Regions from separate parts of the Luteibacter anthropi genome, predicted to be linked through region 1. Evidence: predicted binding sites of a transcription regulator. Region 1 holds the regulator's gene; each other region holds the start of a gene.
The links. Region 1 encodes sigma-54, which starts transcription at its own class of promoters, with help from an activator protein. Its sites were predicted from a motif close to TGGCACGNGCNTTGC; they were not measured.

Region 2: a site for sigma-54 is predicted at 7,153-7,167, ahead of glnA (type I glutamate--ammonia ligase). Genes of this name have one in related genera too.
Region 3: a site for sigma-54 is predicted at 2,673-2,687, ahead of KR767_RS12720 (flagellar basal body-associated FliL family protein). Genes of this name have one in related genera too.

Annotation. Positions count from the first base shown of each region.
Region 1 covers NZ_CP077072.1:565,836-575,447, forward strand. Annotated here, with positions in the region: gene KR767_RS02585 (DUF3108 domain-containing protein) at 151-852, shown strand; gene murA (UDP-N-acetylglucosamine 1-carboxyvinyltransferase) at 1,046-2,305, opposite strand; gene KR767_RS02595 (BolA family protein) at 2,353-2,592, opposite strand; gene KR767_RS02600 (KpsF/GutQ family sugar-phosphate isomerase) at 2,766-3,779, shown strand; gene KR767_RS02605 (KdsC family phosphatase) at 3,821-4,369, shown strand; gene lptC (LPS export ABC transporter periplasmic protein LptC) at 4,366-4,965, shown strand; gene lptA (lipopolysaccharide transport periplasmic protein LptA) at 4,988-5,587, shown strand; gene lptB (LPS export ABC transporter ATP-binding protein) at 5,592-6,311, shown strand; gene KR767_RS02625 (RNA polymerase factor sigma-54) at 6,408-7,892, shown strand; gene hpf (ribosome hibernation-promoting factor, HPF/YfiA family) at 8,016-8,366, shown strand; gene hprK (HPr(Ser) kinase/phosphatase) at 8,525-9,427, shown strand; gene rapZ (RNase adapter RapZ) at 9,448-9,612, shown strand, end outside.
Region 2 covers NZ_CP077072.1:1,363,802-1,373,413, reverse strand. Annotated here, with positions in the region: gene KR767_RS06235 (undecaprenyl-diphosphate phosphatase) at 1-441, opposite strand, end outside; gene KR767_RS06230 (efflux transporter outer membrane subunit) at 596-2,092, shown strand; gene KR767_RS06225 (HlyD/EmrA/EmrK family protein) at 2,089-3,492, shown strand; gene KR767_RS06220 (DHA2 family efflux MFS transporter permease subunit) at 3,496-5,037, shown strand; gene acpA (acid phosphatase) at 5,189-6,856, opposite strand; gene glnA (type I glutamate--ammonia ligase) at 7,204-8,616, shown strand; gene KR767_RS06205 (alpha/beta hydrolase) at 8,669-9,612, opposite strand, start outside.
Region 3 covers NZ_CP077072.1:2,916,900-2,926,511, reverse strand. Annotated here, with positions in the region: gene KR767_RS12730 (2OG-Fe(II) oxygenase) at 38-964, shown strand; gene fliM (flagellar motor switch protein FliM) at 1,070-2,086, opposite strand; gene KR767_RS12720 (flagellar basal body-associated FliL family protein) at 2,103-2,606, opposite strand; gene KR767_RS12715 (flagellar hook-length control protein FliK) at 2,795-3,889, opposite strand; gene fliJ (flagellar export protein FliJ) at 3,932-4,366, opposite strand; gene fliI (flagellar protein export ATPase FliI) at 4,366-5,727, opposite strand; gene KR767_RS12700 (flagellar assembly protein FliH) at 5,724-6,389, opposite strand; gene fliG (flagellar motor switch protein FliG) at 6,389-7,378, opposite strand; gene fliF (flagellar basal-body MS-ring/collar protein FliF) at 7,392-9,104, opposite strand; gene fliE (flagellar hook-basal body complex protein FliE) at 9,141-9,470, opposite strand; gene KR767_RS12680 (sigma-54 dependent transcriptional regulator) at 9,551-9,612, opposite strand, start outside.

The DNA of each region.
Region 1 (9,612 bases):
GCGCCTCGCGCGCGACCGATCAAGGCCGCGAACCCGGTTTTCTCGCGACAACCGGTCGCGCGCGAGGCGCGCTCCTACACGAGCAGGCGGTGTTGAGGGAAACCGTCGGGTTGTCGACCTGCGTTCAGTCAGGGCCGTTATATTGAGCCCATGAAGACGCCCAACCTCCTCCGCGCCGGCCTTGCGCTGGCTCTCGCCCTGCCTGCCGCCGCGTTCGCCGCGGACGTGCCGCAGTCCTTCACCGCCACCTATCACGTGCTCCAGGGCGGCAGCCCGCTCGGCGATGCCACCGTGACCCTGAAGCCGGCCGCCAACGGCCAGTTCGAGTACACCAACAAGACCCAGGGCACCTCCGGCCTTGCCGCCGCACTGGGCGCCAGCACGTCGGAGACCTCGGTATTCACCTGGTCGGGCAAGGTGCCGCAGGCTGTGTCGTATCGCTATGAACTGGCCTCCGCGCTGAAGCCCAAGAGCCGCTCTCTGACGATCGAAGGTGGCAACGTGCAGGTGCAGGACAACAAGAAATCGTACAGCTACCCGGCCCAGCCCGGCATGGTCGAGCGCAACACCCTGCCGCTCGCGCTCGGTGTCGCCCTGCGTGGCGGGGCCAAGGAAGCCAGCTTCCCGGTGGCGGTAAAGCAGCGGGTGGAACAGCAGGCGTTCAAGATCTCCGGCAACGAAAAGGTGACGGTGCCCGCGGGTTCGTTCGATACCGTGGTGGTGTCGCGCAGTGACGGCGAAGGCGGTTTCAGCGCGTGGTACGCGCCGACGAAGTATCCCGTGCCGGTGAAACTGGCTCAGAGCGACGGCGGTGACCTGACGCTGGAACTGGTGAAGTTCGAAGGCAAATAAAAAAAGAACCCGCCGAATAGCGGGTTCTTTTTTTCCGGTGCCCTGCGGCTTCTCGTAGGAGCGCGCCTTGCGCGCGACCGGTTTTCGCGACCACAAATCCGGGTTTTTCGCGAGAACCGGTCGCGCGCAAGGCGCGCTCCTACAGGGGCATCGCATGCGGCGGGGCGGACAGTGTCCGCTGCGGGGAATGCAATCAGCCCGGCAGGCGGCGGATGCGCGCGCCCAGGACGCCGAGCTTTTCCTCGATGTTCTCGTAGCCGCGATCGATGTGGTACACGCGATCCACCGTGGTGTCGCCTTCGGCCACGAGGCCGGCGAGCACGAGGCAGGCCGACGCACGCAGGTCGGTGGCCATGATCGGGGCACCGCTCATCTTGGGCACGCCCGTGATGATGGCGGTGTTGCCTTCAAGGCGGATATCCGCACCCAGGCGTTGAAGCTCAAGCGCATGCATGAAGCGGTTTTCGAACACCGTTTCCGTGATGACGCCAGTGCCCTCGGCCACGCAGTTGAGCGCGGTGAACTGTGCCTGCATGTCGGTGGGGAACGCCGGGTACGGCGCGGTGATGATGTTCACCGCCTTCGGACGGCGACCCTGCATGTCGAGCTCGATCCAGTCCTTGCCCGTGCTGATGTGCGCACCGGCTTCTTCCAGCTTCTGCAACACGGAATCCAGCGTGTCGGCACGCGCGCCACGGGCGCGGACCTTGCCGCCGGTCATCGCGGCGCCAACGAGGAAGGTGCCGGTTTCGATGCGGTCGGGCAGCACTTCGTAGTGCGCGCCGTGCAGGCGTTCCACGCCTTCGATCACCAGCGTGGAGGTACCCACGCCGTCGATCTTCGCGCCCATTGCGATGAGGCAATGCGCCAGGTCGACGACCTCGGGCTCCTGCGCCGCGTTTTCGATGATGGTGGTGCCCTGGGCCAGCGTGGCGGCCATCAGGATGTTCTCGGTGCCGGTGACCGTGACCATGTCCATGACGATGCGGGCGCCCTTCAGGCGGCCGGCCTTCGCCTTGATGTAGCCGTTCTCGACCGTGACCTCGGCGCCGAGCGCCTGCAGGCCGCGGATGTGCTGGTCGACCGGACGCGAGCCGATGGCGCAACCACCGGGCAGCGAGACCTCGGCCTTGCCGTAGCGGGCCACCAGCGGACCGAGCACGAGGATGGACGCACGCATGGTACGCACCAGCTCGTACGGGGCGATGCAGGAGTTCTCGGGGCGCGGGTCGATGTGCATCTTCATGCGGTCGTCGAGGACCACGCTGACGCCCATGCGGCCCAGCAGTTCGATGAAGGTGGTGACGTCGTGCAGGTGCGGCACGTTGCCGATGCTGACCGGTTCGTCGGCGAGCAGGCAGGAAGCGAGAATCGGCAGGACGGCGTTCTTCGCGCCCGAAATACCGACCTCACCCTGGAGCGGCTGACCGCCGCTGATGAGGATCTTGGCCATGGATGGATGCCTTGAAAGGAAAGACGTGACGGAAGTCGAAGGGCGCCTTAGCGGCGGCCGGCGGCTTCTTCCGGGGTGAGGGTCTTGAGGCCCAGGGCGTGGATGGCGCCGCCCATGAGGTCGCCAAGGGTGGCGTAGACCAGGCGATGACGGGCGAGAGGCAGCTTGCCGGCGAACTGTTCCGAGATGACGTCGGCTTCGAAGTGGACGCCGTCGTCACCGCGCACGTCCACCCGGGCGCCGGGCAGGCCGGCTTCGATCAATGCCTGGATGCGGGCAGCGTCCATGGATTCTCCGGTAGGGGGAGTCGCTGCGGCCGGGCGGAGGTTCCGAAACGGAGCCTGAATCGCCGGTCGATGGCAGCGACGATAAAATGAGAATATGTAATGGTAATGGAAATCCGGTGTCGCAGAAATGGACATCCCGGGTTCGCCGCCCCGACCCGGACCCCAGAGGCCGCATGAACGCCCGTACCGCTTCGCACGCCGAGCAGCCCCTCGTGAACGCCGACACCGTCGTCCGCAGCGCCCGTACCGTCATCGCGACCGAGGCCGCCGCCATCCGTGCGCTCGAATCGCGGGTGGATGCCGCCTTCGTCACCGCCTGCCAGATGATCCTCAGCTGCAAGGGGCGCGTGGTGGTCTCCGGCATGGGCAAGTCCGGCCATATCGCGCGCAAGATCGCCGCGACCCTGGCATCCACCGGCACGCCGTCGTTCTTCGTGCACCCGGGCGAGGCCAGTCATGGCGACCTGGGCATGATCCAGCCCGACGACATCCTGCTTGCCATCTCCTACTCCGGCGAGACGGACGAACTGCTTTTCATCCTGCCGGCGATCAAGCGCCAGGGCATTCCCCTGATCTCGATCACGGGCAAACCCACGTCCTCGCTGGCGAACCAGGCCGAAGTGAACCTCGATGCCAATGTCGCCTGCGAGGCCTGCCCGCACGGCCTGGCACCCACGGCGAGCACCACGGCCGCACTGGTGATGGGTGACGCCCTCGCCGTGGCCCTGCTGGAAGCCCGTGGCTTCACTTCCGACGATTTCGCGCGCTCCCATCCGGCCGGCAGCCTTGGCCGCCGCCTGCTGCTGCGCATCTCCGACGTGATGCATGCGGGCGAAGACGTGCCCCGCGTCACCCAGGAAGCCACCGTCAGCGAGGCGCTGGTGGAAATGACCCGCAAGCACCTGGGCATGACCGCCGTGGTCGACGCCGAGGACCGCCTGCTGGGCGTGTTCACCGATGGCGATCTTCGCCGCGCCCTCGACGATCACGCCGTGGACCTGCGCGGTGCCACCGTGGCGCAACTGATGAGCCGTGGCCCGAAGACCATCGGCCCCGACAAGCTCGCCGGCGAAGCCGCGCAGCTCATGGAACGCCATGGCATCCACTCCCTGCTGGTCACCGACGACAACCAGCGCGTGGTCGGCGCGTTGAACATCCACGACCTCCTGCGCGCCCGCGTCGTCTGACGCCCTCCCGGCGCCAGCCTCTCGTCCCCATATTGCTGACCATGGCCTATACCCACTATTCCCCGATTCCCGCCGATGTCGCCGAACGCGCCGCCCGAGTGCGCGTGGCTGTGTTCGACGTGGACGGCACGCTCACCGACGGCCGCCTCTGGTACGCCGAGGACGGCCGCGAGACCAAGGTCTTCCACGTGCATGACGGCCTTGGGCTGAAGCGCCTGCAGGAAAACGGCGTGAAGGTCGCCATCATCACGGCGCGGATCAGCCACCCGGTGTCGCTGCGTGCCGAGGAACTGGGCATCCAGCACGTCTACCAGGGCCAGAAAGACAAGCGCGCCTGCCTGATCGAGCTGCTGGACGCCCTTCGCCTCACCCCCGAACAGGCCGCCTTCATCGGCGACGACCTGCCCGACCTGCCGGCCATGGGTATCAGCGGCCTGGCCGTTGCCACCGCCAACGCCCACCCCTGGGTGGCCGAACGCGCCCATTGGCGCACCCGGCTGTCCGGTGGCTATGGCGCCGCCCGCGAGGTGGCCGACATGATCCTCGCCGCCCAGGGCAAGGCCGAAGCCGAGCGGGACCGCTGGCTGTGAGTGTTCTGAACTTCTTCAAGGACCGCAGCACCGCCGGCGTGGTCGGCATGCTCGCGGCCGCCCTCGGTGCCAGCGTCCTGCTCTATTACTGGGTCGCCCCGGCAAAGAAGGTGCAGGATTTCATCGGCCCGCCGCGCTCCGGCTACACCCTCACCAATTTTCACCTCGACTCGTACAACGATGAGGGCAAATACGGCTTCACGCTGGTCGCGCCCCACCTGGAGCGCCGCGAGGACGACGATTCGCTGTACATCAACGCCCCCGATTTCGTGCTGCCCTCCGTAAAGGAGCCAGACAGCCCGCCCTGGAAGGGACACTCGGAATATGGCTGGGTGAACAAGGACGGCACCATCCTGAAGCTGCAGGGCAAGGTCCACATGGACCGCATCGCCTTCGACACGAACCCGCCCGCCAGCATCGATACCTCCGAGGTCACCGCGTGGCCCAAGGAGAACCGCCTGGAAACGGCCGAGGCGGCGCGTATCGTGCAGGGAACCTCTACAATGGACGGCGTCGGCATGCGCGCCAACCTCGATACCAAGCATTTGGAGCTCCTCGATGCAGTCCACACCGTCTACATGCCGCGCAAGCGCTAAGGCCGTCCTCGCGGCGTTCGGCGTGGCGCTCCTGGCGAGCGGCGCCGCCTTTGCCAAGCAGTCCGATCGCCAGCAGCCGATCAACGTCATCTCGACCTCGTTCGACGGCACGCAGCAGCAGCCCACCGACAAGAATCCGGGCCATGTCATCTGGACAGGCAACGTCAAGCTCACCCAGGGCACCCTGACGGTCACCGGCAACAAGGCCACGGGCTATCTGGATGCCGACAACCAGCTCATCCGCGTGGTCGTGGACGGTAACGCCCACATGCAGCAGCAGGACGAACAGAACCTGTGGATGCGCGGCAACGCGAACAACATCGACTACACGCCCGACAACGGCGACGCCAAGAACACCTCCAGCGGCATCGCCGTGCTCACGGGCAAGGCGCACGTCGAGAAGGAAGTCGACCCGGCCGATCGCAAGAAGCTCAACCAGAGCAACGGCGACAAGCTCACCTACAACACCAACACCAGCACGATGACCGGCGAAAGCAACGGCGCCGAACCCGTGCACATGATCTTCCAGCCGAAGCAGCAGCCCGCGCCTGCGCCTGGTGCCGCCCCGGCCAAGCCCGCCACGCCGCCGGCTGCTCCGGCCGCACCCACCAAGAAGCCCTGACACGATGCTTTCAGCCCAAGGCCTGCAGAAGCGCTTCCGTGCGCGCCAGGTGGTCCGCGATTTCGCCTTCTCCATCCGCGAAGGCGAAGTGGTGGGCCTGCTCGGCCCCAACGGCGCCGGCAAGACCACCTGCTTCTACATGGTGGTGGGCCTGATCCAGGCCGACGCCGGCGAGATCAAGCTCGACCAGCAGGACATCACCGGCCTGCCCATGCATTCGCGCGCCAAGCTCGGCATCGGCTACCTCCCGCAGGAAGCCTCGGTGTTCCGCCGCCTGAGCGTGGCGGACAACATCATGGCCGTGCTCGAACTGCGCGAAGGCATGACGCAGAAACAGCGCGAAGACGAACAGGAAAGCCTGCTCGACGAGCTGAAGATCACCCACATCGCCGAACAGAAGGGCATCAGTCTCTCCGGCGGTGAGCGTCGTCGCGTGGAGATTGCCCGCGCACTGGCCGCGCGCCCGCGTTACATGCTGCTCGACGAACCGTTCGCAGGCGTGGACCCCATCTCGGTGGGCGAGATCCAGCGCATCGTGCGTCACCTGAAAGAACGCGGCATCGGCGTGCTCATCACCGATCACAACGTGCGTGAGACCCTCGGCATCTGTGACCGCGCCTACATTCTCAACGACGGCGTCGTGCTATCGCGCGGCACCCCGCAGCACATCCTCGCCGACGAAAAGGTGCGCGAGGTGTACCTGGGACGTGAATTCCGGATCTGATCCTGCACCCTTCCGGCCAGAACACCCCTGTAAGGGTGCTGGCCGGGTGCCACGCAAGGGGTTACGATGGCTTCGGCACCCTGAGCATTGCAAGGCATGAAACCCGGACTTCAGTTTCGCCTCCATCAGCAGCTGACGCTGACCCCGCAGTTGCAACAGGCCATCCGCCTGCTGCAACTGTCGCAGCTTGAGCTCGAGGCCGAACTCCGCCAGATCGCGGAAGGCAACCCCCTGCTCGAGTTCGCCGAAGACGCCGAACCCGAAGCGGAAGCCACCGTCGAGGAAGGTTTCCAGGCCAACGATTTCAGCGTGCGCGACGACACCTCGTCCAAGTCGACGAAAGAAGTCGACTCCGCCGCACCACCTTCCGACGAACACACGCCCGAATGGGGCGACGACGATCGTTTCCATGGTGAAGGCGGCGACTACGCCGGCGCGCCTTCGCGTGCCTCCGGCAGTGGCGACGACGACGGTTTCGAACCGCAGAACGCCGCACCGGAAAGCCTTCAGCAACACCTGGCGTGGCAGCTCAATCTGTCGCAGTTCACACCGCGCGATCACGCGATCGCCACGGCAATCATCCACGCGCTCGACGAAGACGGCTACCTGCGCGACGGTGTGGATGCCGTGCATGCGGCGTTGCCTGCCGAGTTAGGTGCCACCGCACAGGAAATCGAAGCAGTACGCCAGCGCGTGCAGCGTTTCGATCCCACCGGCATCGCCAGCCTCGATCTTCGCGACTGCCTGTTCTGTCAGCTTTCGCAGTTCGCCGACGACACGCCGCATCGCGATCTCGCCATGCGCATCGTCAACGACGAACTGGAACTGCTCGCACGCAACGACATCCCGAAGATCGCGCGCAAGTTCAAGGCGCCAGAAGACGAAGTAGCCGCCGCAGCAGCACTTATCCGCACGCTCGATCCACGCCCCGGTGCGGCGCTGGATGCCACGCCCGTGGAATACGTGGCACCCGATGTCTACGCACGACGCGAGAACGGTCGCTGGCAGGTCAGCCTCAATCCCGACGCGCAACCGCGCCTGGGTCTCAACCAGCATTACTGCGGTCTCATCGCCCGTGCACGCGGCGACGATGCCACATGGATGAAGGGCCAGTTGCAGGAAGCGCGCTGGTTGCTGAAGAGCCTGCAATCACGCGCCGAAACGCTGACCAAGGTGGCCGAAGCCATCGTTCGCCGGCAGAGTGCCTTCCTCGATTACGGCCCGGAAGCCATGCACCCGCTGGTGCTGCGCGAAGTGGCCGAGGAAGTAGGCATGCACGAGTCCACCATCTCGCGCGTCACCACGCGCAAGTACATGCACACACCGCGTGGCACGTTCGAACTGAAACACTTCTTCTCCAGCGGCGTGGCCACGGAGGATGGCGGCAGCGCGTCCGCCACGGCCATCCAGGCGATGCTGCGCAAACTCATCGGTGGGGAGGACCCACGCAAACCGTTGTCCGACCAGGCGCTCGCCGAAGAGCTTCACGGTCGCGGTATCCAGGTGGCCCGGCGTACGGTCGCCAAATACCGTGAAGCACTTCGCATACCCAGTTCAAGCGAACGCGTGCGCGCGGGTTGAACCGGCACGGGGAACCCCAACAGAGGTAATACGGTCTACCGAAAAGATGCATTCCGGGAATGACACACCGTCATTCCGATCTCGCCGCCGGCGAGGCGGCAACCTCAGCAAGAAGGAGGCGTCATGCAAATCCAGATCAGCGGCCAGCACATCCAGGTCACCCCCGCCCTCCGCGAACGCGTGGAGCAGCAAATCGGCCGCTTCGAACGCCTTTTCGACAACATCACCGGGTTAGACGTGGTGCTCTCCGTGGACAAGGCCGAGCACAAGGCCGGGGGCACCCTGCACTGCTCGGGAACCCGCCTGCACGCCGAGGGCCATGCCCGCCTCCAGGACGGCACCATCAGCGACCGCATGTATGCCGCCATCGACGAGATGGTGACCAAGCTCGCCGATCAGCTGAAAAAGCACAAGGAAAAGCTCAAGGACCACCATAACGCCGAGGGTCGGGAGGCCCGCGCGGCGGTGGAATGAGCCCAGACAGGTCCCCCCGGGCACCCCGGGCGGACCCGCACCACGCTTGATGGCACAATAGGCAGGCCGGCGCCCATGCGCCGGCTTCGTCTTCCTGATGGAACCTCAGCGTGGAACGGCTCACCGCCAGACAACTCTTCGACGGAGTACACGAGCGCATGGCGCTGCGCTGGGCCGCCGGCATGCGCGGCGAATCGCGCGTCCTGGAGCCCAACGCCAAGCAGAGCCGGCGCCCGTCGCTGGTCGGCTACCTGAACGTGATCTACCCCAACAAGGTGCAGATCATCGGTACCGAGGAGCTCAACTTCCTCGACGGTCTGGATTCCCGCCAGCGCTGGGAAGCCATCCACAAGATCGCCGCCTACCAGCCCGCCGCGCTCATCGTCACCAAGGACCAGTCCGTCCCAGCCGACCTGCGCGAGGTAGCCGAGGAAACCGACACCCCGCTGTGGCAGAGTACCAAGCGCGGCCATGAGCTGCTGACTTACCTGCAATACCACCTGGCCCGCACGCTCGCCCCCCGCATCACGCTGCACGGCGTGTTCCTTGAGGTGTTCTCCATCGGCGTGCTGATTACCGGCGAACCAGGCTCGGGCAAGAGCGAACTGGCGCTGGAACTGATCAGCCGTGGCCATCGCCTGGTGGCCGACGATGCCACCGAATTCACCCTGATCGCCCCGGACGTCATCGACGGCGCCTGTCCCGAACTGCTCCAGGACCTCCTGGAAGTGCGCGGCCTGGGCGTGCTGAACATCCGCGAGATGTTCGGCCACACGGCGGTCAAACCGTCCAAGTACCTTCGCCTGGTCATCCACCTGAAGCCGCTGCGCGACGGCGAGGAAACCGATGCCATGACCCGTCTCACCGGCGACGTCAGCCGGCGCAACGTGCTGGACGTGGACGTACCCAAGATCACCATCCCCGTCGCCCCCGGCCGCAACCTCGCGGTGCTGGTGGAGGCCGCCGTGCGCAATCACGTGCTCAAGAGCAAGGGCATCGACCCGGCGCAGACCTTCATCGACCGTCAGGCGCACCAGATGCGCCGATTCTCCCCGTGGTGACCGACGTGAGCGAGTCCGTGATGCAGCCCATCGTCGAGCCCGACGCCATCCACCTGGTGGTGCTCACCGGCATGTCCGGCGGCGGCAAGACCGTGGCCCTGCGCGCGCTGGAAGACCTGGAGTTCTACTGCGTCGACAACATGCCGGCCGAGCTGATTCCCCAGCTCGTGGCCGCCGTGAGCCAG
Region 2 (9,612 bases), 800 kb from region 1:
TGCGAAGCCGACGAGGATCGCTACCTTCCAGGTTACCGTCGTGCGATCGGGCTGCTTCGCGGCGAGGCGTTCGGCCACGATCATCCAGATGCCACCGATGATGAGCGCCCATGCGATCGGCGTGATGTTCTCGGGCAGCTTGAAGCCCAGCTTGGTCACGATAAGGCCGAGCACCGCGGTGATGAGAAAGGCCACGGCGAGCTTCGCGATGTAGGCGCGGGTTTCCGGGCGCCGCCAGTTCAGCACGAAGCTCCACAGCGTGCGCCAGTAGATGAAGGTGACGGCGAGGATCGCGCCGGCCTGGATGGCCACGTTGAACAGGTCGGAGCGTGCACCGAGCCAGCGTTCGGCGATCAGCAGGTGACCCGTGCTGGAGACGGGCAGGAATTCGGTGATTCCCTCGACGATGCCGAGCAGGATGGCGCTGATGAGGTCGTTCACGTGACTCGCTTTCTCGTTGGGGCGGCGCCATAGCTTAGCCGCTGAGCGGCCTGCACCGTCACATCGTGCCCACGCGGGGCACTGTTACTTTCGCCCGACGCATGGACGGCCCCGGCGGTCGTCCATTCGCAAGAATTCGCATACGGACCTGCCCATGGCGCCTCCCACTTTCCGGATACGCGTCGCCATCCTGGCGGCGACCCTGACCCTCGGCGCCTGCGCGCCGCCGGTCCGGCCACCCAGCTTCGTCCCTCGTGACGAGGTGCCCCTGGCCGGCCTGCCGACGGGCAAGGCCGGCTGGCCCGAGCCCGACTGGTGGCATCGCTATGGCGATGCCCAGCTGGACCGGATCGTCGATCTCGCCATGCGCGGCTCGCCCAACCTGGAGCAGGCCGAGGCCCGTTACCGCGCGGCATCGCGTGCCGTGGATTCGGCCCGCGCCGAGCTGAATCCGCAGGTGCGCGGGCTGCTGGGCGGCTCGCATGGCTACAGTGACGTCACGCTGCGTGGCGAGGCGCCCGGTGCCACCGGCAATGCACAGGGCTTCCAGCTGAGCCCCGGACATAGCTGGAGCAACAGCGGCGTGGCTGGCGCGCTGGCCACCTGGGACATCGACCTGTGGGGCAAGCAGAAGGATGCCGTGGCCGCCGCCGTGGGCCAGGCCCGGGCGGCCGAGGCCGAGCGGGCGTCGGCCGCCGCATCCCTGCAATACAACGTCGTGAACACGTATTTCGACTGGCAGGCACAGCAGGCGCGCCTTGCGGTGGCTAAGCATGCAGCGGACAGCGCCGCGCAATACCGGGAACTGGTCGAGCTTCGCGTGCACGGCGGGCTGGACGATCCGACCACGCTCGACCAGGCCGATGGCCAGCTGGCGCAGCAACGCGGCGCCGTAGCGCAGCTGGAGGGCGCGTCAGCGCTGGACCTGGCCCAGCTCGCCGCGCTGGCCGGTGTGTCGCCGACGGCACTGGGTACGTTGTCGTCCGTGCCGTTGCCCACGCCCGATACCGAACTGCCGCCCGACGCACGCCTGGGCCTGCTGGCCCGTCGTCCTGACATTGCTGCCGCGCGCTGGCAGATCGAGGCCTCGTCGCGGCAGATCGACCAGGCACGCAAGGCCTATTACCCGGACGTGAGCCTGATGGCCCTGGGTGCATTCCTGCGCACCTATCCGGACCTCGGCTCCGGCACTCGCACGGACCTGACCCTCGGCAACATCGGTCCATCGGTGCAGTTGCCCATTTTCAGCGGAGGCAGGCTGAAAGCGCAGTTCGAGAGCGCCCAGGCGCAGCTCGATACGGCCGTGGCGCAATACGACGGTGCCGTGGTGCAGGCCGCCGGCGATATCGCCCAGGGTGTGGCGCGGCTGCGCATGCTCGACGCCCAGAAGCAGCAGCAGGACCGCCAGTTCGATGCCGCGCAGGCACAGCAGCGCAAGGCGGGTGACCGTCGCTCGAAGGGACTGATCGACGACCGCAACTGGCTCAACGCCGACATGCAGGTCGACCAGCAACGCGATGCCCGACTGCAACTCACCGGCCAGATGATTTCCGCGAACCTCTCACTCATTCATGCGCTGGGTGGTGGCTACCACGCCGACGACCTGCCCGATCTACCGGCCACCGCCGCCGGCAAGGAATCCACGCGATGACTCCCGAAAACGACGATCCGCGCGACGAAGGCGCGAGCGAACCGCTGCCCTACAAGTATCGCTACAAGTACCTGCACAAGTACGGTGATGAATCGTCGCCGGAGGAAAAGGGCGACGACAGGCATGCCGATGACGGCAGCAAGGCGGACGACAAGGATCACGCCGCTGGCGATGACAAGGACAAGGGCGAGGGTGGCGACAAGGAAAAAGACGAGAACAAGAAGAAAGAAGATGATCCGAAGGCGAAGCGGAAGAAGGTGCTGATTCTTTCGATCATCGCCGCCGTCTTCATCCTGGCGGGCATTACCTGGCTGTTGCTCTACCTCTTCGTATTTTCCCTGCGCGAAACCACCGACGATGCCTATATCAAGGGCGACATGGTGACGGTCTCGTCCCGTGTGGCGGGCACCGTCGTCGAGGTGGCTGCGGAGGAAACCGATCGCGTCCATGCCGGGCAGGTGCTGATCCGCCTCGATCCGGTGGATGCACGGGTGTCGCTCATGAACGCCGAAGGCCAGCTGGCGCAGGCCGTGCGCGAGGCACAGGCGAAGATGCAGCAGGCCAACCAGGCCGATGCGGCCATTCCGCAGCGACGTGCGCAGTACGAACAGGCGCGCGACGAGTACAACCGTCGCCATCCGCTGCTGGAGCGTCGTGCGGTATCGGCCGAGGAAGTCGATACGGGCAAACGGCAGATGCAGCAGGCACAGGCTGCCTTGCAGGCCGCCGAACGCGAGGCCGCCGCGGCCCACGCACAGGTGGATGGCACCACCGTGGAGAATTTCCCCGCGGTGGTCCAGGCCCGGGCCCAGTTCCGTAACGCCTGGGTCAACAACGGCCGCAACGCCATCGTCTCGCCCATCGAGGGGTACGCAGCGCGTCGTCAGGTACAGGTAGGCCAGCGCATACAGCCGGGGCAGGACCTGCTCACGATCGTGCCGTTGTCCGATCTGTGGGTCGATGCCAACTTCAAGGAAACCCAGCTCCAGCACATCCGTATCGGCCAGCCGGTGAAAGTTACTACCGATATGTACTCAGGCGTGGAATACCACGGCAAGGTCATCGGCTTGAATGCGGGCACGGGTAGCGCGTTCTCGCTGCTGCCGGCCGAGAATGCCACGGGCAACTGGATCAAGGTCGTGCAGCGCCTGCCGGTACGCGTGTCGCTGGATGCGGAAGACCTTCGCAAGCATCCGTTGCGCGTGGGCCTGTCCGCGGATGTGACCGTCGATACGCATGATCGCGGTGGTCGCGTGCTGTCCGAGACACCGCGCAGCAAGCCGCTGATGACCACCAACGTCTACGAGCAGGAAATGGGCGAGGCCGATCAGCACGCACTGGAGATCATCCGCGCGAACACCGTGCAGGTGCCCGCGCCCGTGCCGGCGAAGCGCAGCTAAGCCATGGCAGGCGGCAGCACTTCACTGGCGCCGCTGCGAGGCGGCCAACTGGCCTTGCTCACGGCGGGCGTCGCACTGGCGACGTTCATGGAGGTGCTCGATATCTCCATCGTGAACGTCTCCGTGCGCACCATCGCGGGCAATCTCGGCGTCAGCAGCAACGAAGGCACGATGGCGATCAGTGCCTATTCCATGGCCAGTGCGGTCATGCAGCCGCTGACCGGATGGGTGGCGAAGCGTTTCGGCGAGGTGCGGACGTTCAGCGTCTCTGTGCTGCTGTTCGTAGTGTTTTCGGCGCTGTGCGGCCTGGCGCAGAGCATGCCGATGCTCATCGTGTTCCGCCTGTTGCAGGGTGCCGTGTCGGGGCCGATGGTGCCGTTGTCGCAGACCCTGCTGCTTAACAACTATCCGCCGGCCAAGCGCCCCATCGCGCTGGCGCTATGGGCGATGACGGTCGTGGTGGCTCCCGTCTTCGGCCCGATTCTGGGGGGCTGGATCACCGACAACTATCACTGGTCGTGGATCTTCTTCATCAATATTCCCGTGGGTCTGTTCGCCCTGATCATCACCATCACCCTGCTGCGCGGCCGGGAATCGAAGGTGGTGAAGATGCCGGTGGACGCCATTGGCCTCTTCCTTCTGGCGGTTGGCGTGGGCTGCCTGCAATTCATGCTGGACAACGGCAACGATGATGACTGGTTCACCTCAAAGACCATCACGGTGCTGGCGATCGTGGCGCTGGTCTGCCTGACCTTCCTCGTGGCATGGGAGCTGATGCACAAGAACCCCGTGGTGGAGCTGCGCCTGCTGGGCAAGCGCAACTTCTTCATCGGCGTGCTGTGCCTGTCGCTGGGCATGTTCGCGTTCTTCGGCGGCACCGTGGTGATGCCCATGTGGGTGCAGGAGGTGATGGGCTATACCGCCACCTGGGCCGGTTTCGTCGTGGCACCCATCGGCATACTTGCCATCTTCATGTCGCCACTGGTCGGCGCGTTCCAGAACAAGTTCGACCTGCGCCTGCTGAATACGCTGGGTTTTGCGATCTTTGCCGGTGCTTCATTCTGGATGGCGACGTTGAATACGACGGCGCCTTATGCGGAGCTGGCATTGCCGCGCTTGATGATGGGTGCGGGCGTGGCACTGTTCTTCGTGCCGGTGAACCAGATCATCCTGTCTGGCATTCCCGACGAGCAGGTGGCCAGTGCATCGGGTCTGTCGAACTTCTTCCGCACGCTGGCAGGGAGTATCGCCACGGCGGTCAGTACGACGATGTACTCGCATCGCACCACGTATCACCATGCGACGCTGGCGGAACACATCGGCTCGGGCGATCGTACAACGATGGAATACCTCGACCGTTTCCAGACCTTCGGCGTGCAGGGCCCCACGGCCAACGCGGCGCTCAATCGCATCGTGGACATGCAGGCCGCGACGCTGGCGGTAAACGATGTGTTCTGGCTCTTCGGCCTGATGTTCGGCCTGGCGATGATCGCGATCTGGTTTGCGAAGCCGCCGTTTGCTTCGGGTGGCACGCTGGCACATTGAGCCTTTGTATCCAGGCCGGCTGCCGCCGGATCGCGGATGCGATGGCTACGAAGCGAACTGTAGGAGCGCGCCTTGCGCGCGACCGTTCGGAAGCGATGACTGCATGGCTCCGGGCCGGTCGCGCGCGAGGCACGCTCCTACATGGTTACGATCAGGTGAACTGGAGGGTTTCGGTCAGGTCGCCGGGGGGCGGGCCACCGGCGGCCGTCATGGCGTCTTCGCGCATCTTCAGGCCCGGCAGTTTTTCCAGCTTGAACCGGCGCGTGATGAAGCGCGCGATGGAGCCGGTGTCGTAGATGGTGTGCTCGACATGGCCCTTCTTCGCGAACGGCGACACCACCAGCGCGGGAATGCGTGTGCCCGGTCCCCAGCGGTCGCCCTTTGGGGGTGCCACGTGATCCCACCAGCCGCCGTTCTCGTCGAAGGTGATGACCACCAGCATGTTCTTCCACTGCTTGCTCTGGCGCAGCTCGTGGATGATGGCGCCGATATGGCGGTCACCGGCTTCCACGTCGGAATAGCCGGCGTGCATGTTCAGATCGCCCTGCGGCTTGTAGAAGGCTACCGGCGGCAGCTTGCCGGCTTTTGCATCGGCGAGGAAACGGTTGGTCTTCGCCGTTTCGCCCAGGCCGCCGTCCAGCAGGTGCTTCTTGCGTGCGTCGGTTCCCGGGGCGAGGCTCACGAAATAGTTGAGCGGCTGGTGGTGCGCCTGGAAGTTGGGCGTGGAAGGGAAGGTGCCGTTCTCGCTGTCGCCCTTGCCATCCAGTGCGGCCTGGAAGGCACCGCCGTACCAGGCCCAGTCGATGTTCTTCGCCGAAAGCATGTCGCCGATGTGCTTGTGCGTCTGCGGCACCAGGGTGTTCGGGCTGCTGGCGTCGGCGAGCGCCGGGTTCTTTTGGTCTACGTTGAAGCCCGGCGAATACGGCGGACCCATGGTGTTCACCGCGTAGAAGTCCGGGGTGAGCTGGTTGTGATGGGCGAACTTCGGCTTGCCCTGCGTGGCGCTGGCCGGGGAGTCGTCCGCCAACTTCAGGCGGTAATCGGTGGCCGAGCCGCTCTGCGTCACCGCGATGCCGAACTGGGCCGGGCTCTTGTCGGCGTTCGGGTAGAACGGCGGCTGGGCGGCCACGAGATACTGGTGGTTGAGGAACGAACCGCCGAAGGCGCCCATGAAGAAGTTGTCGCAGAGCGTGAACTGCTCGGCCAGGCGCCACAGGCGCAGGTGCACCGGTGCTTCGTCGTAGTGCCCCATGGTCAGCGCGCCGTTGTCGCCCCAGGCCACGAAGCCATCGTTCTTGCCGCCGTTGATCTGCAACTGGTTGTTGTAGAAGGCATGGACCAGGTCGCGGGTGACCACGCCATGGGGGAGGGGCTCGCCATCAGGCATGCGCAGGGCCCACGGGGCGTTCGGCAGGTCGGTGAGGTCCTTTTCCGCGACCTTGTAGACGCGGTGGTTGACCGTCTGCGACTCCGGCACCATGCCGCCCCAGATCGGCGGCAGCTTCGCGAAGGGTTTGCCGTCGCGATCGCGCTGCACGTAGCGTTCCTTCGGCACGGCCGACAGGGGCTCCTTTACGCCCGGGAAATTGCCGAACAGATTGTTGAAGCTGCGATTTTCCGCATAGATCACGACCACGTTCTGGATGTGCTTGTCCAGCAAGGCATCGAGTTCGGTCGGGGTGGGCGTGGCCGCAACAGCCTTGCCGGCGGCGATGACATCGCTGCCGCCACCCAGCGCGATCAGCGCGCCCGTGGTGGCCATGCCGCCAAGGAGGCGGCGACGCCCGGCATCGGGCTTGTCGTCTTCGGGTTTGCTCATGATCTATCTGTCTGCCGAGGTGGTGGGGGACCGTGAGTGTCCGCATCCATCCATGCATGGGTTCACGATAGACCGGGCAGGGTAAACGAAAGGGGCTTCGGGGTCATGCCGCATCCATCCACATCGCCACGATGCCATTGCGTGAGTGATGAAGGGCAATTCTGCACGGCTGGCTGCATCCGGAATGGTGCACGGCAGCCCATAAAGCACCATATTGGTGCAATCATGCAGCCGTCGCATACCCGTTCTATGATGCCCCGGCTTGATCCAGGCCGGTCCGTCGCAGGCACCGCCGCTGGCATAGCGATTGCTTTACGCATTCCGCCCCATACCTATCCGAGGTTTGTATGTCCGCCGCTTCCAAAGTGCTGAACCTGATCCAGGACGAGAACATCGAGTTCGTCGACCTGCGCTTCGCCGATATGCTCGGCAAGCACCACCATGTGACCTTCCCGGCCCATGCCATCGATGAAGGCACCTTTGAAGACGGCAAGATGTTCGACGGCTCGTCGATCGCCGGCTGGAAGGGCATCAACGAATCCGACATGGTGCTGATGCCCGACCCGGAAACGGCGCATCTGGATCCGTTCAGCGCCCACAAGCAGCTGATCCTGCATTGCGACGTGCTGGAACCGAGCACCATGCAGGCCTACGGCCGCGACCCGCGCTCCATCGCCAAGCGCGCCGAGTCGTACCTGAAGTCCACCGGCATCGCCGACACCGCCTTCTTCGGTCCGGAGCCCGAGTTCTTCATCTTCGACTCGATCCGCTGGCAGAACGACATGGGCCGCGTGTTCTACGAGATCAACTCCGAAGAGGCCGCCTGGTCGTCGCGCTACAAGTACGACGGCACGAACACGGGCCATCGTCCGGGCGTGAAGGGCGGCTATTTCCCGGTCAGCCCGGTCGACAGTCTGGGCGACCTGCGCGCCGACATGTGCAAGGTGCTGGAGTCGCTGGGCCAGGTGGTCGAAGTGCACCACCACGAAGTGGCCAACGCCGGCCAGTGCGAGATCGGCACCCGCTTCAACACCCTGGTGAAGAAGGCCGACGAACTGATGACCATGAAGTACGTCATCAAGAACGTCGCCCACCAGCAGGGCAAGACGGTCACCTTCATGCCGAAGCCGATCGTCGGCGACAACGGCTCGGGCATGCACGTGCACCAGTCGCTGTCGAAGAACGGCGAGAACCTCTTCGCGGGCGACCTCTACGGCGGCCTGTCGCAGACGGCGCTGTGGTACATCGGTGGCATCTTCAAGCATGCCAAGGCCATCAACGCGTTCGCCAACTCCACCACCAACAGCTACAAGCGCCTGGTGCCGGGTTACGAAGCGCCGGTGATGCTCGCCTATTCGGCCCGCAACCGCTCGGCCTCGTGCCGTATTCCGTACGTGTCGAGCCCCAAGGGCCGCCGCATCGAAATCCGCTTTCCGGATCCGATGCAGTCGGGTTACCTCACCTTCGCCGTGCTGATGATGGCCGGCCTCGACGGCATCCTGAACAAGATCGACCCGGGTGCGCCGGCTGACAAGGATCTCTACGACCTGCCGCCGGAAGAAGAGAAGAACATCCCGCAAGTCTGCGCGAGCCTCGACGAGGCGCTGGTCGCCCTCGACAAGGACCGTGAGTTCCTGAAGGCCGGTGGCGTGTTCACCGACGACTTCATCGACGGCTACATCGCGCTGAAGATGCAGGAAGTCACCCGTTACCGTGCCAGCACCCACCCGCTTGAGTTCCAGATGTACTACGCGATCTGATCGCGTCGGTGGGTAAATAAAAAGGAGGCGCGAAAGCGCCTCCTTTTTTTGTTTATGGTGTGCCTTGCGCCGGGCAGGCGGTAACACTCTGGGATGGGGTTTCGCCCGTGAGAAGATAATGCGCACCGATCTGGCTCGCACACGGCTGGGCCGGGCCGAGCGCATACAGGTTCGGCCTGCCGTTCACCACCGCCTGCGGGCCGCCGATCACCACCTGCCTAACATTGGGCAGCTCGTCCAGATAGGGCTGTACCGCCGCAAGGGGGTAGGTCCGGTGCTCGCCGTAATGCAGCCATACGAAAGGTGGCAGTTTCGACAGTGCATCGAGGGTGGCTTTCGGCTGGCTGCTTTCCTTCCACTGGCTGCACACGACCATCGCGGCAATCATCCGCTGATCCCAGTGAAGCCATTGGTCCTGGGCACTACGCAGCCACTGGCGCACGCCCTCTTCATCGCGCCGGAGCGAAAGATCGTTGCATAGCGCCGGAAGGAACGACGCACGGAATGTGCCCAGACGCCAGATGCCTTGCTCCGGAAATGCGGCGACCATGGCTCGTGCCGTGCGACGCACACGAGCGTCATCGGCATCATCGATCATGAATCGATGATGCTCCACCTGTGAGAGCATGTCCTTGCGCGCTACATCGCCGGCGTTGAGATAGAGACGTGCGACCTCCACGGCAGCGCGAAGATCGGCCGGTTCCCACAGAAGCCCTGCCCAGCGCGTACGAAAGAGCATAGGAACCCGGCCGAAGACGTTATCCCGTACTTCCTGGGCCGAGTCACCCAGCTCCCAGCGGCGGGGTTCCATGGCGGCGGGCACATAGGCCTGCCGATGGCGTTCACGCTCCAGCGATTCGGCGGATCCGACGAAGTAGCGGTCCCAGCCGTGATCCAGGTTGATACCGTTGTCGATGAGCACGCGACCTGTGGACTGCGGATATTGCGTTGCGTAGGAGGTCACGAGCCCGGCGCCGTGGCCACCGGCGAGAATAT
Region 3 (9,612 bases), 2.4 Mb from region 1:
ATAGAATGCGCCTCTTGCCATACAGCCATCGGAACTCATGGACGGACAACGCGGCACCACCATCCTCGATCCCCGCGTCATCACCGACGCCGACGCTCATCGCGCCGCCTTTCTTTCGGCGGATCCCTTTCCCCATGTGGTGATCGACAATTTCCTCGACGCTGGCTTCATAGGGCAATTGCTCGCCGAGTTTCCTACGTTCGAACAGGGAAACTTCATCGGCGACGACGGCCGCCCTGGCGGCAAATCCACGCTGGGCAAGGTTCGCCCGATCGGTGCCTCCTACGAGCGCCTGGACGATGCGATCAAGAGCCCCGAATTTCTTGCCGCCGTCGGTCGCCTGACCGGCATCGACGACCTGCTCTACGATCCGTGGTACCTGGGTGGAGGTACCCATGAAAATCGCAACGGAATGAGCCTCGACCCCCACGTCGACTTCAATTTCCATCCCAGCGAACGCTGGCACCGCCGCATCAACCTCATCATCTACCTCAACCCGCTGTGGGAAAATGCCTGGGGCGGCAACCTCGAGTTGTTCCGCGATCCCCATGTGGAGGCCACGCCGACGCAATCGGTGGCGCCGGTGTTCAATCGCTGCGTGATCTTCGAAACCTCCGAACGCTCCTGGCACGCCTTCGATCAGATTGCCCTGCCGGCCGAACACATGAACCTCACCCGTCGTTCGGTCGCCCTGTACTTCTACACGAAGGATCGTCCGCAAGAGGAAATCGCCGACCGGCACACCACGTATTACGTGAAGCGGCAGCTACCGGATCAGCTGGCGGAAGGCCATACCCTGAGCGCCGTCGACGTGGCGACGATCCGCGGACTCATTTCGCAGCGCGACGGCCACATCAAGGTGCTTTACGAGGAAAACACCCGATTGCTGAAGGCTCAGGACAAGGGGCTTGCGGGCCAGTTGCTGTACCTGGCCAAACGCGCCTACGTTCGCTTCCGCCGCTAACCCGACCTGTAGGAGCGCGCCTCGCGCGCGACCGGATATGCTGTGACACCCGGTCGCGCGCAAGGCGCGCTCCTACAAAAGCCGGTCATGCATATCTCGCGCGGGTCAGGCCGGGTCGGTCATCGGCTCGATGGGCAAGGCCGCCGGGCGCTGGGTGCTACGGCGCATCAGCGTCTCGAAGCGCACCGCCTTGTTGCCGCTGGCGTTGGCCATGCGGCCACGGAAGATCGGCACGTCCTCCGCGAACACCGTCGCGAGATCCGGCAGGTTGATGGGAATCACGTCGCCCTTGCGCAGATGCAGGAAGTCGCCGATGGTGAGCCTGGCCTCCGCCAGCAGCGAGGTCACCTCGACCTCCGCATCGAGGATTTCCTCGTGCAGGCTCTGGATCCAGCGATCATCACGCTCCGCCCGGTCGCTCTGCACGCCGGCATCGAGCAGTTCGCGGATCGGCTCAACCATCGAATAAGGCAGCGTGAGATGTACTTCACCGCCACCACCATCCAGCTCGATGTGGAAGCGCGACACCACCACCGTCTCGGTCGGGCTCACGATATTGGCGAACTGCGGATTGATCTCCGAGTTCATGAATTCGAACTGCATCTTCAGCACCGGCGCCCAGGCCTCGCACATGGCGGCGAAGGCTTCCTGGAGCACGATCTGGATGACGCGGTTCTCGGTGGGCGTGAAATCGCGACCCTCGATGCGGGCGTGGTAACGACCGTCGCCTCCGAAGAAGTTGTCGATCACGGTGAACACCAGGCGCGGCTCGAACACCATCAGCGCGGTGCCGCGCAGCGGCTTGATACGCACGAGGTTCAGGTTGCTCGGCACGGCCAGCGAGTGCACGTACTCGTTGAACTTGGTCATCTTCACGCCAAGCACCGACACCTCGCATGACTTGCGCAGCACGCCGAACAGGTTGGTGCGGAAGTAACGCGCGAAGCGGTCGTTGACCATTTCCAGCGTCGGCAGGCGGCCGCGGACGATGCGATCCTGCTGGGTGAAGTCGTAGTCCATCACGCCGCCGGGTGGCGGAAGATCGATATCGGTATCCACCGACCCGCCTTCCACGCCTGCGAGCAGGGCATCGATTTCTTCCTGGGTAAGGATGTCGCTCATCGCCGCGGCTTTCCCGTTACTGCATGATGAAACTGGTGAAGTAGACCGCATCCACGCCGGGACGACCGATCTTCTCCTTGAGGATGCGCTGCACTTCGGCCAGGGCCGAGGCCTGCAGCTTCTGCTTGCCCTTCACGTCGGAAAGGGTTTTCACGTCCTGCGCCGAAAACAGCATGAGCAGGGCATTGCGGATCTCGGGATCAGCCTCCTTCACGGCGGCGATCGCATCGGCATCGTGCGACATGACGTTCACGCCCACCTGGAGAAAGCGTAGGGCGGTGTCGTCCTGGAAGTTCACCACGAAGGCCGGGTCAAGCTGCAGATAGATGGCCGGCCTGGAGCGGTTGGCGTCTGCCGTCGTCGTTTCGCCCGGCTTGCCGTGCCCCGACTTCATCATGAAGTAACCACCCGCCCCGCCCGCCACGAGAACGATCAGCGCACCGACAAGCAACAGCTTGCCCTTGCCCTTCTTCTTCGGGGCGGTTGCGCCTTCGGCGGTGTCTTTGGGTGCTGCAGCCATGCGGAAAAACCTCTCTGGTACCGTAACGGAAACGGCAGGGACGATGACGCCCCTGCCGGTGTTTTAGCAAGTGGCGTGCCAGCCTGAGAAAGCTAAGCACCCACTCCTTCATCGCGCTGTGACGCCGTTCGCGTCACGGGCAGCATCAAGGGTGCGACGAAAAATTGACTGCCGACGTCAGTGTGACGTCAAGCCACCTCGTCCAGCAGGCCACGCGATACGGCCGTTGTCGCCAGCGTGGCCGGTGCGGCGTCGGCATCGCTGCCCCCGTTGCCCTGCGGCGAGGCCGTGGCCGACGCATTGCCGTCGCCCTGCCCCGCCTGCCGCTGGCCGACATCGGCTTGCCCGAGCGACAGGCCGTGATGGGCCAGCATGCTGTCAAGCTGCGAGAGCGTCTGCTGCACGGCATGCACGGCTGCGGGATGCTGGGCGATGATGGCAACGTTGACCTTGCCCCCATCCATGTTCACGCGGACATCCATGCTGCCGAGTTCTTCCGGGTGCAGCTTGATGCGGGCCTCCTTGACCTGACCGCTGCCCATCCATGCGATCTGCTCGCCCAGTTCCTGGGCAAACTGCGGCGAGTTTGCCGGCTGCGTGGCCTGCACCTGCATGGCCTGCCCGTCGGCAGGTGTGGCGTGCAGGGCCGGCATGGGACTCTGCAACGGATCGATGGCGGTGGGATCATCCTTGCTGGCGGTGACGTTGCCACCCTGCGCGGCAAGCAAGGCCCCAAAGGCCGGAGCTGCCGTCGTTGCGGCGGCATCGGCCACGGCACCGGCGGGCGCCATGCCAACCACGCCGGGCAGAGCGCCCTGCTCCGCACCCTGCGCTACGCCATCGGCACCCAGCGCGGCCTGCGGTGTCGTGGCAAGTGAACCGAGTGCATTGCCCGCGAGCTCACTGGCGGCGTCTGCCGGCTTCGTCGTGGCAACGGTCTTCGCCTGCGGAGCTACGCCGATCAGGGCAAGCATCGCACTGGCCACCGACGTATCGGTGTCCTTGGGGTCCTTCGTACTCTTGTCGGCCTTCGCGGCTTTGTCGTCACCCGTTTTCCTGGCCGACTTCGTATCGGCCGGCTTCGCGGATGCCGTGGTCGACGATGCCTGGTCCTTCGATCCCTTCGCCGTATCGCCGCGCTGCGCCTTGCTCGCATCCGCACGCGCCGCGTCCATCGCGGTGTCGAAGCGCTGGCTGCCGGACGAGTTGTCCGTGGGCGCCGGTGACGGTGTGGACGGCGGCTGCGGAGGATTGGCGTTGAGGGTGAGGTTGGCGGTGTTCATGCAAAGAGTCCTGGCATGGCGGCGGGATGACGAGGGGAGGCGTCAGCCTTCGCTCCTGGGGTTACGGCGGTACTGCGATCGTTCGTCGGCTTGTTCCTGCTCGCGACGATCCTGCGATTTGCGTTCCTGCTCACGGTACTTCGTGGTCACCGAGTCCAGCGCCTTCGCGCGACCGCGCGCATCGGCCCAATCCGTGCGGGCGCGGTCCAGTGCGTGCCCGCGGCGCTGCACTTCGCCCATCTGCTGCACGATCGCCACGTCGATCTTCTGCAGGAACTGCTGGCGGTTGAGCAAGGCACTCACCCCGATACCATCGGGCATCACGGCGTATTCGTTGCGATAACGGCGCAGCTCTTCGAGCTGGTGTTCGGCCTCGGCCAGGGCGCGCTGATGCACGGCCAGGGCGCGCGTGGCGTCCTCGGCCTTGCCGGCGGCGATATCCACCACGGGCTGGAGACGGTCGGCACGCGAGGGCATCAGTCGGCCCTCGCGGCGTCTTCAAGACCTTGCCGTGCTTCGGCAAGATCCACCGGCACATCGGTTTCCTGCTGGAGGAAGGCCGAAAGACGTGGATACAGCGCGATGGCCTCGTCGGTGCGGGGATCGCTGCCCTTCTGGTAGGCGCCTACGGCGATCAGGTCGCGCTGCTGACGATAGGCCGAATAGACCTGGCGAAAGCGCTGCGCCGAACGCATGTGTTCTTTATCCACCACCGCAGGCATCACGCGACTGATCGACGCCTCGATATCGATGGCCGGGTAGTGACCCGCCTCCGCCATGTCGCGCGACAGCACGATATGGCCGTCGAGAATGGCGCGGGCGGAGTCGGCAATGGGATCATGGCGATAATCGTCGCCCTCGGTGAGCACGGTGTAGAACGCCGTGATCGAACCGCGCCCTTCCGCATCGTTGCCTGCACGCTCCACCAGGGCGGGAAGCATGGCGAACACCGAGGGCGGATAGCCCTTGGTCGCGGGCGGCTCGCCGATCGCCAGGGCGATTTCACGCTGCGCCTGCGCATAGCGGGTCAGCGAATCCATCAGCAGCAGCACGCGCTTGCCTTCGTCGCGAAAATGCTCGGCCACCGCCGTGGCCACCTGCGCGCCACGCAGGCGCGACAGCGGCGGCGCATCCGCCGGGGCAGCCACGACCACGGCGCGGCGACGACCTTCCTCGCCCAGCGTGTGGTCGACGAATTCCTTCACTTCACGGCCGCGCTCGCCGATCAGGCCCACCACCACGACATCCGCATTGGTGAAGCGGGTCATCATGCCCATGAGCGTCGACTTGCCGACGCCCGAGCCTGCAAACAGGCCGATGCGCTGGCCACGTCCTACGGTGAGCAGGGAATTGATGGCGCGCACGCCGACATCGAGCGGCGTGTCGATGGGCTGGCGCAGCATGGGGTTGATCGGGTCGCGGCGCAGCGGCGCGCGATCGCGTGCCAGCAAGGGCCCCAGTCCGTCGAGCGGTACGCCATCCGGGCCGATCACACGGCCGAGCAGCGAATCGCCCACGGGAACACCAGACACGGCCGCCACGGGCGTAACCCGGGCATTGGGCAGCACGCCGTGCATCTCGCCCGTGGGCATCAGCAGCAGGCGGCCATCGGAAAAACCGACGACCTCCGTTTCCAGCTGCTTGCCATCGGCCGAGGCGACCATGCAGCGTGCGCCGACGGGCGCCTCGCAGCCCACGGCTTCCAGCGTCAGCCCGACCACGCGACGCAGCTTGCCCTCCGCCTGCAACGGCCGCACGCGGGCGGCATTGGCCGCCTGGGCAGTCAGTGACTCGCGCCAGTGTGCATTGCGCGCGGCGTTGTGCGTGTCGGTGCTCACGGGGCCTCGTCCTGCTCGTCGGCCTCCGCATCCACCGAGGGCGTGAGGACACTGTCCACCACGGCGGCCAGACGCGTGCGCACGCGCGCATCGAGGCGGGAATGCTCGCTTTCGAGACGGACATCGCCGCGCTCCAGCGCCGCATCGTCCACCACCGTGCCCTCGTGATCGAGGGTTGAGCGATGCTCGCGCACGAGGGCGGCATCGATGGGATTCAGGTGAATCTTCAGGTGGCGCGTCGCCGATGGCAGTGCATCCACGGCCTGGCGCACCACTTCGACGATCTTTTCGGGACGGGTGGCGATCTCGAAACCCAGCACGCGCTCGGCAATCACCGTGGCAAGCATCGCCAGGTCACCGGCCACATCGTGGTCCAGTTCGGCAAAGGGCTTCTGCACCGCGGCGATCAGCGCCTCGATCCGGGCCACCTGTGCCGTGAGTTCACGCCTGGCCATGGCGCGACCTTCGTTGAGGCCGGCGTTGAAACCTTCTTCGCGTGCCTGCCGTTCGATGGCCTCGATTTCCGCCACGGTGGGGCGCGGCGGACCGTCGTCTTCCGCCTCGGCCTCGACCGTCACCGGCGCGGGGCCGTTGACCAGCGGCAGCTCCCAGCGTTCAAAGCGCTCGACGCGTTCGCGGGCGAGAATGGAAGTCAGGCTCATCAGACGAACTCTTCCCCGCCACCGGCGAGATTGATCTGGCCTGCGTCAGCCAGGCGACGCGCGGTAGCAAGCACTTCCTTCTGCGCGGCGTCGACTTCGGACAGGCGCACGGGGCCCTTCACTTCGAGGTCGTCGCGCAGCATGTCGGCGGCGCGCTTGGACATGTTGGAGAAAATCTTCTCGCGGATCGCCGCATCGGCACCCTTGAGCGCCGTGATGAGGCGCGCCGACGGCACTTCGCGCAGCAGGGTCTGCATGCTGCGGTCGTCGATCTCGGCGAGGTCGTCGAATACGAACATGAGCTCTTCGATACGCTCACCCAGGCCGTTGTCGATGCCACGGATGGACGACATCAGCTCGGCCTCGCGCGCGGTTTCCATCGCGTTGAGGATGTCCGCCGCCGCCTTCAGGCCGCCGACCGTGGCCGACTTCAGCTTGGTGGAGTTACCGGAGAACTGGCGCTCCATGATTTCGTCCAGCTCGTTGAGTGCATGCGGCTGCACGCCGTCGAGGGTGGCGATGCGCATCACCACGTCGCTGCGCGTGCGCGCAGGCAGGTAGCCGATGACTTCGGCGGCCTGGTCCGGTTCGAGATGCGCCAGCACCAGCGCGATGATCTGCGGGTGCTCCTGTCCGATCATCTCGCCGATGGCACGGCTTTCCATCCACTTCAGCGATTCCAGGCCCTTGCTGCTGCGGCCGAGCAGGATGCGGTCGATGAGACCGCCGGCCTTGTTCTCGCCCAGCGCGTTGACCAGGATGCGGCGGATGTATTCCTCGGTGCCGACACCGATGGACGTATGCTGGCCGACATCGTCCTGAAGCTGGTTCAGTACGGTTTCGACCTGCTCCTTGGTGACGTTCTTCAGCGCGGCCATGGCGGTGCCCACGGCCTGCACGTCGCGCGCACCCAGGTGCTTGAGGATGGACGCGGCGTCTTCCTCACCCAGGGTGAGCAGCAGGATCGCCGCCCTCTGCGCGCCCGTCAGGGCGTCCTTCGACTCAGCCGCCATCGTCTGCCACCCAGCTCTTCACGACCTGTGCAATCTGTTTCGGGTTTTCGGCAGCCATGCGCTTGGCAAGGCCCACCTTCTGTTCGTAGGCCAGCAAGGCCGGAGAGCCGAGCTGCACCTGGGTGCTGGCCGTGACGCGATCCGGCGTCATGTCGTCATCGTCCACCATGACCGAGACGCTGGGAATAGGACCGGCCAGGGCAACGTTGTTCATCGCTACGGGAGCCGGCTTCAGCAGGCCCTTCAGCATCGGGCGCAGCACGAAGAAACCGACCACCAGGGCAATCATCACGCCAAGGCCCTGCTTGATGAGGTCGAGCATGCCCGGGCGCTCCCAGAACGGCGTGCCCGTCGGCGCTTCGTCGGCTACGGCACCATGGAAAGGCTCGTTGATGACGCTGACGCTGTCGCCACGCGCGGCGCTGAAGCCCACCGCATTCTTGGTCAGCTCGGTCAGGCGCGACAGCTCTTCCGTCGTGAACGGCACGCTCTTGGTCTTGCCGTCCTTGTCGGGCATCTGCTTGTTGTCCACCACCACCGCAATGGTGAGGCGGGCAACCTTGCCGGCCGGGTCGGTCACGTGGCTGACGGTACGATCCAGCTCGTAGTTGCGCGTGGCGCTCTGCGAGGACTGCGACGGATTCTGGTTGTTCTGCGTGCTGGCGGTCTGCGCGCCGGGCTTGGCATTGCCGTTGCCGGGATTCGCCGCCGTGGGGTTGCCGCCTGTGTTGGGCGGCTGGTTGCTCAGCGCACCCGGCACGCCGCCGTTGCTGGCCGGATCAGTGCGCGTCTCGTTGCTGGTCTGCTCGCTGCGTAGCGCCGGATTGTCGTGATTGAAGGTTTCGCTGGCCTTCTCGGTCTGCGAGAAGTCGAGATCGGCAAACACCTGCGCGCGCACCTTGCCCGCACCGACCAGCGGCGTGAGCAGGTCTTCCACGCGCTGCGTGTAGGTTGCCTCGATGCGGTTGGACAGGCGCAGGCGGCTGTCGCCGATGGCCTGGGCGCTGTCCGGATCGCTCACGGTCAACAGGTTGCCGCCCTGGTCGATCACCGATACCTGGCGGGTATCCAGGCCCGGCACGCTGGATGCGATGAGATGCACGATGGCGGCGACCTGGCCCTGATCGAGCTGGCGGCCCGGATACAGAGTGACCACGACCGACGCACTGGCCGGCTTGTTGTCGCGGATGAAGGCCGAGGGCTTGGGCATCGCCAGGTGCACGCGCGCGGCCCGCACGGACTGCAACCCGGCGATGGTGCTGGAAAGGTCGCTCTCCAGCATCGACTGGTAACGCGAACGCTCCGCCATGTCACTCATGCCGAACGGCGAATCGGCCTGCGGAAGATTGTTGTTGGCCGTGCCCTGCGGCAGGCCCTGCCCGGCAAGCTTCAGTCGCACGCCCGCCACGTCGGCGGCCGGCACGAAGATCGAGCTGCCATCAGCGCTCAGCGTGTAAGGGGTATTGCCTGCCTGCAAGGCCTGGGTGACGGCAGCGGCATCCTTCTGCTCAAGGCCGCCATACAGCAGGCCGTAGTTCGGCGAACGCGACCACAACACCGCAGCGATGCCGATGGCGACCGCGCCGGCGATGCCCGCCAGCATGAACAATTGACGCGCCGCCGGCGTCTGCGCAAGGGACTTCAACGAGTCCATGCGCGTGGCCTTGCCGCTTTCCGTGGTAGCTACGCCGTTATCAGCCATGGTTCGGGCTCAATCCTGTGGTGGGGCTCATTCGCGTCAGATCGACAGGTTCATGATTTCTTTGTACGCATCGACGAACTTGTTGCGTACTTCGGTCATTGCGCGAAACCCGAGGTCGGCGCGCTGTCCCTGGATCATCACCTGGGCAAGATCGATCTTCGGATCGCCCCGTTCGAAGGCGTTGGAAAGTTGACCCGCCTTCTCCTGGGACTTCGCCACACCGTCAATGGATTGCTTCAGCAGGTCGCCGAAGCTGCCCTTGGCGGTGGGCTCCGTTTCCCCAACCCCGCGTATCGCGGGCATTTCTGTCTGCGAACTGATGCGGCGCATCTGGACGAGAAGGTTGTTGACATCGATCGTGGTCATGACGGTTTTCCAACGCGGTATCGGCTTTGCGTCACTCGATGCACGAGGTGTGCCAACCGAGGCCGATGCGGCCGGATGCGTCAGCCCGCCTGCGCGGTTTCCGACAGGCCGTACTTGCGCAGCTTTTCCACCAGCGTCGTAC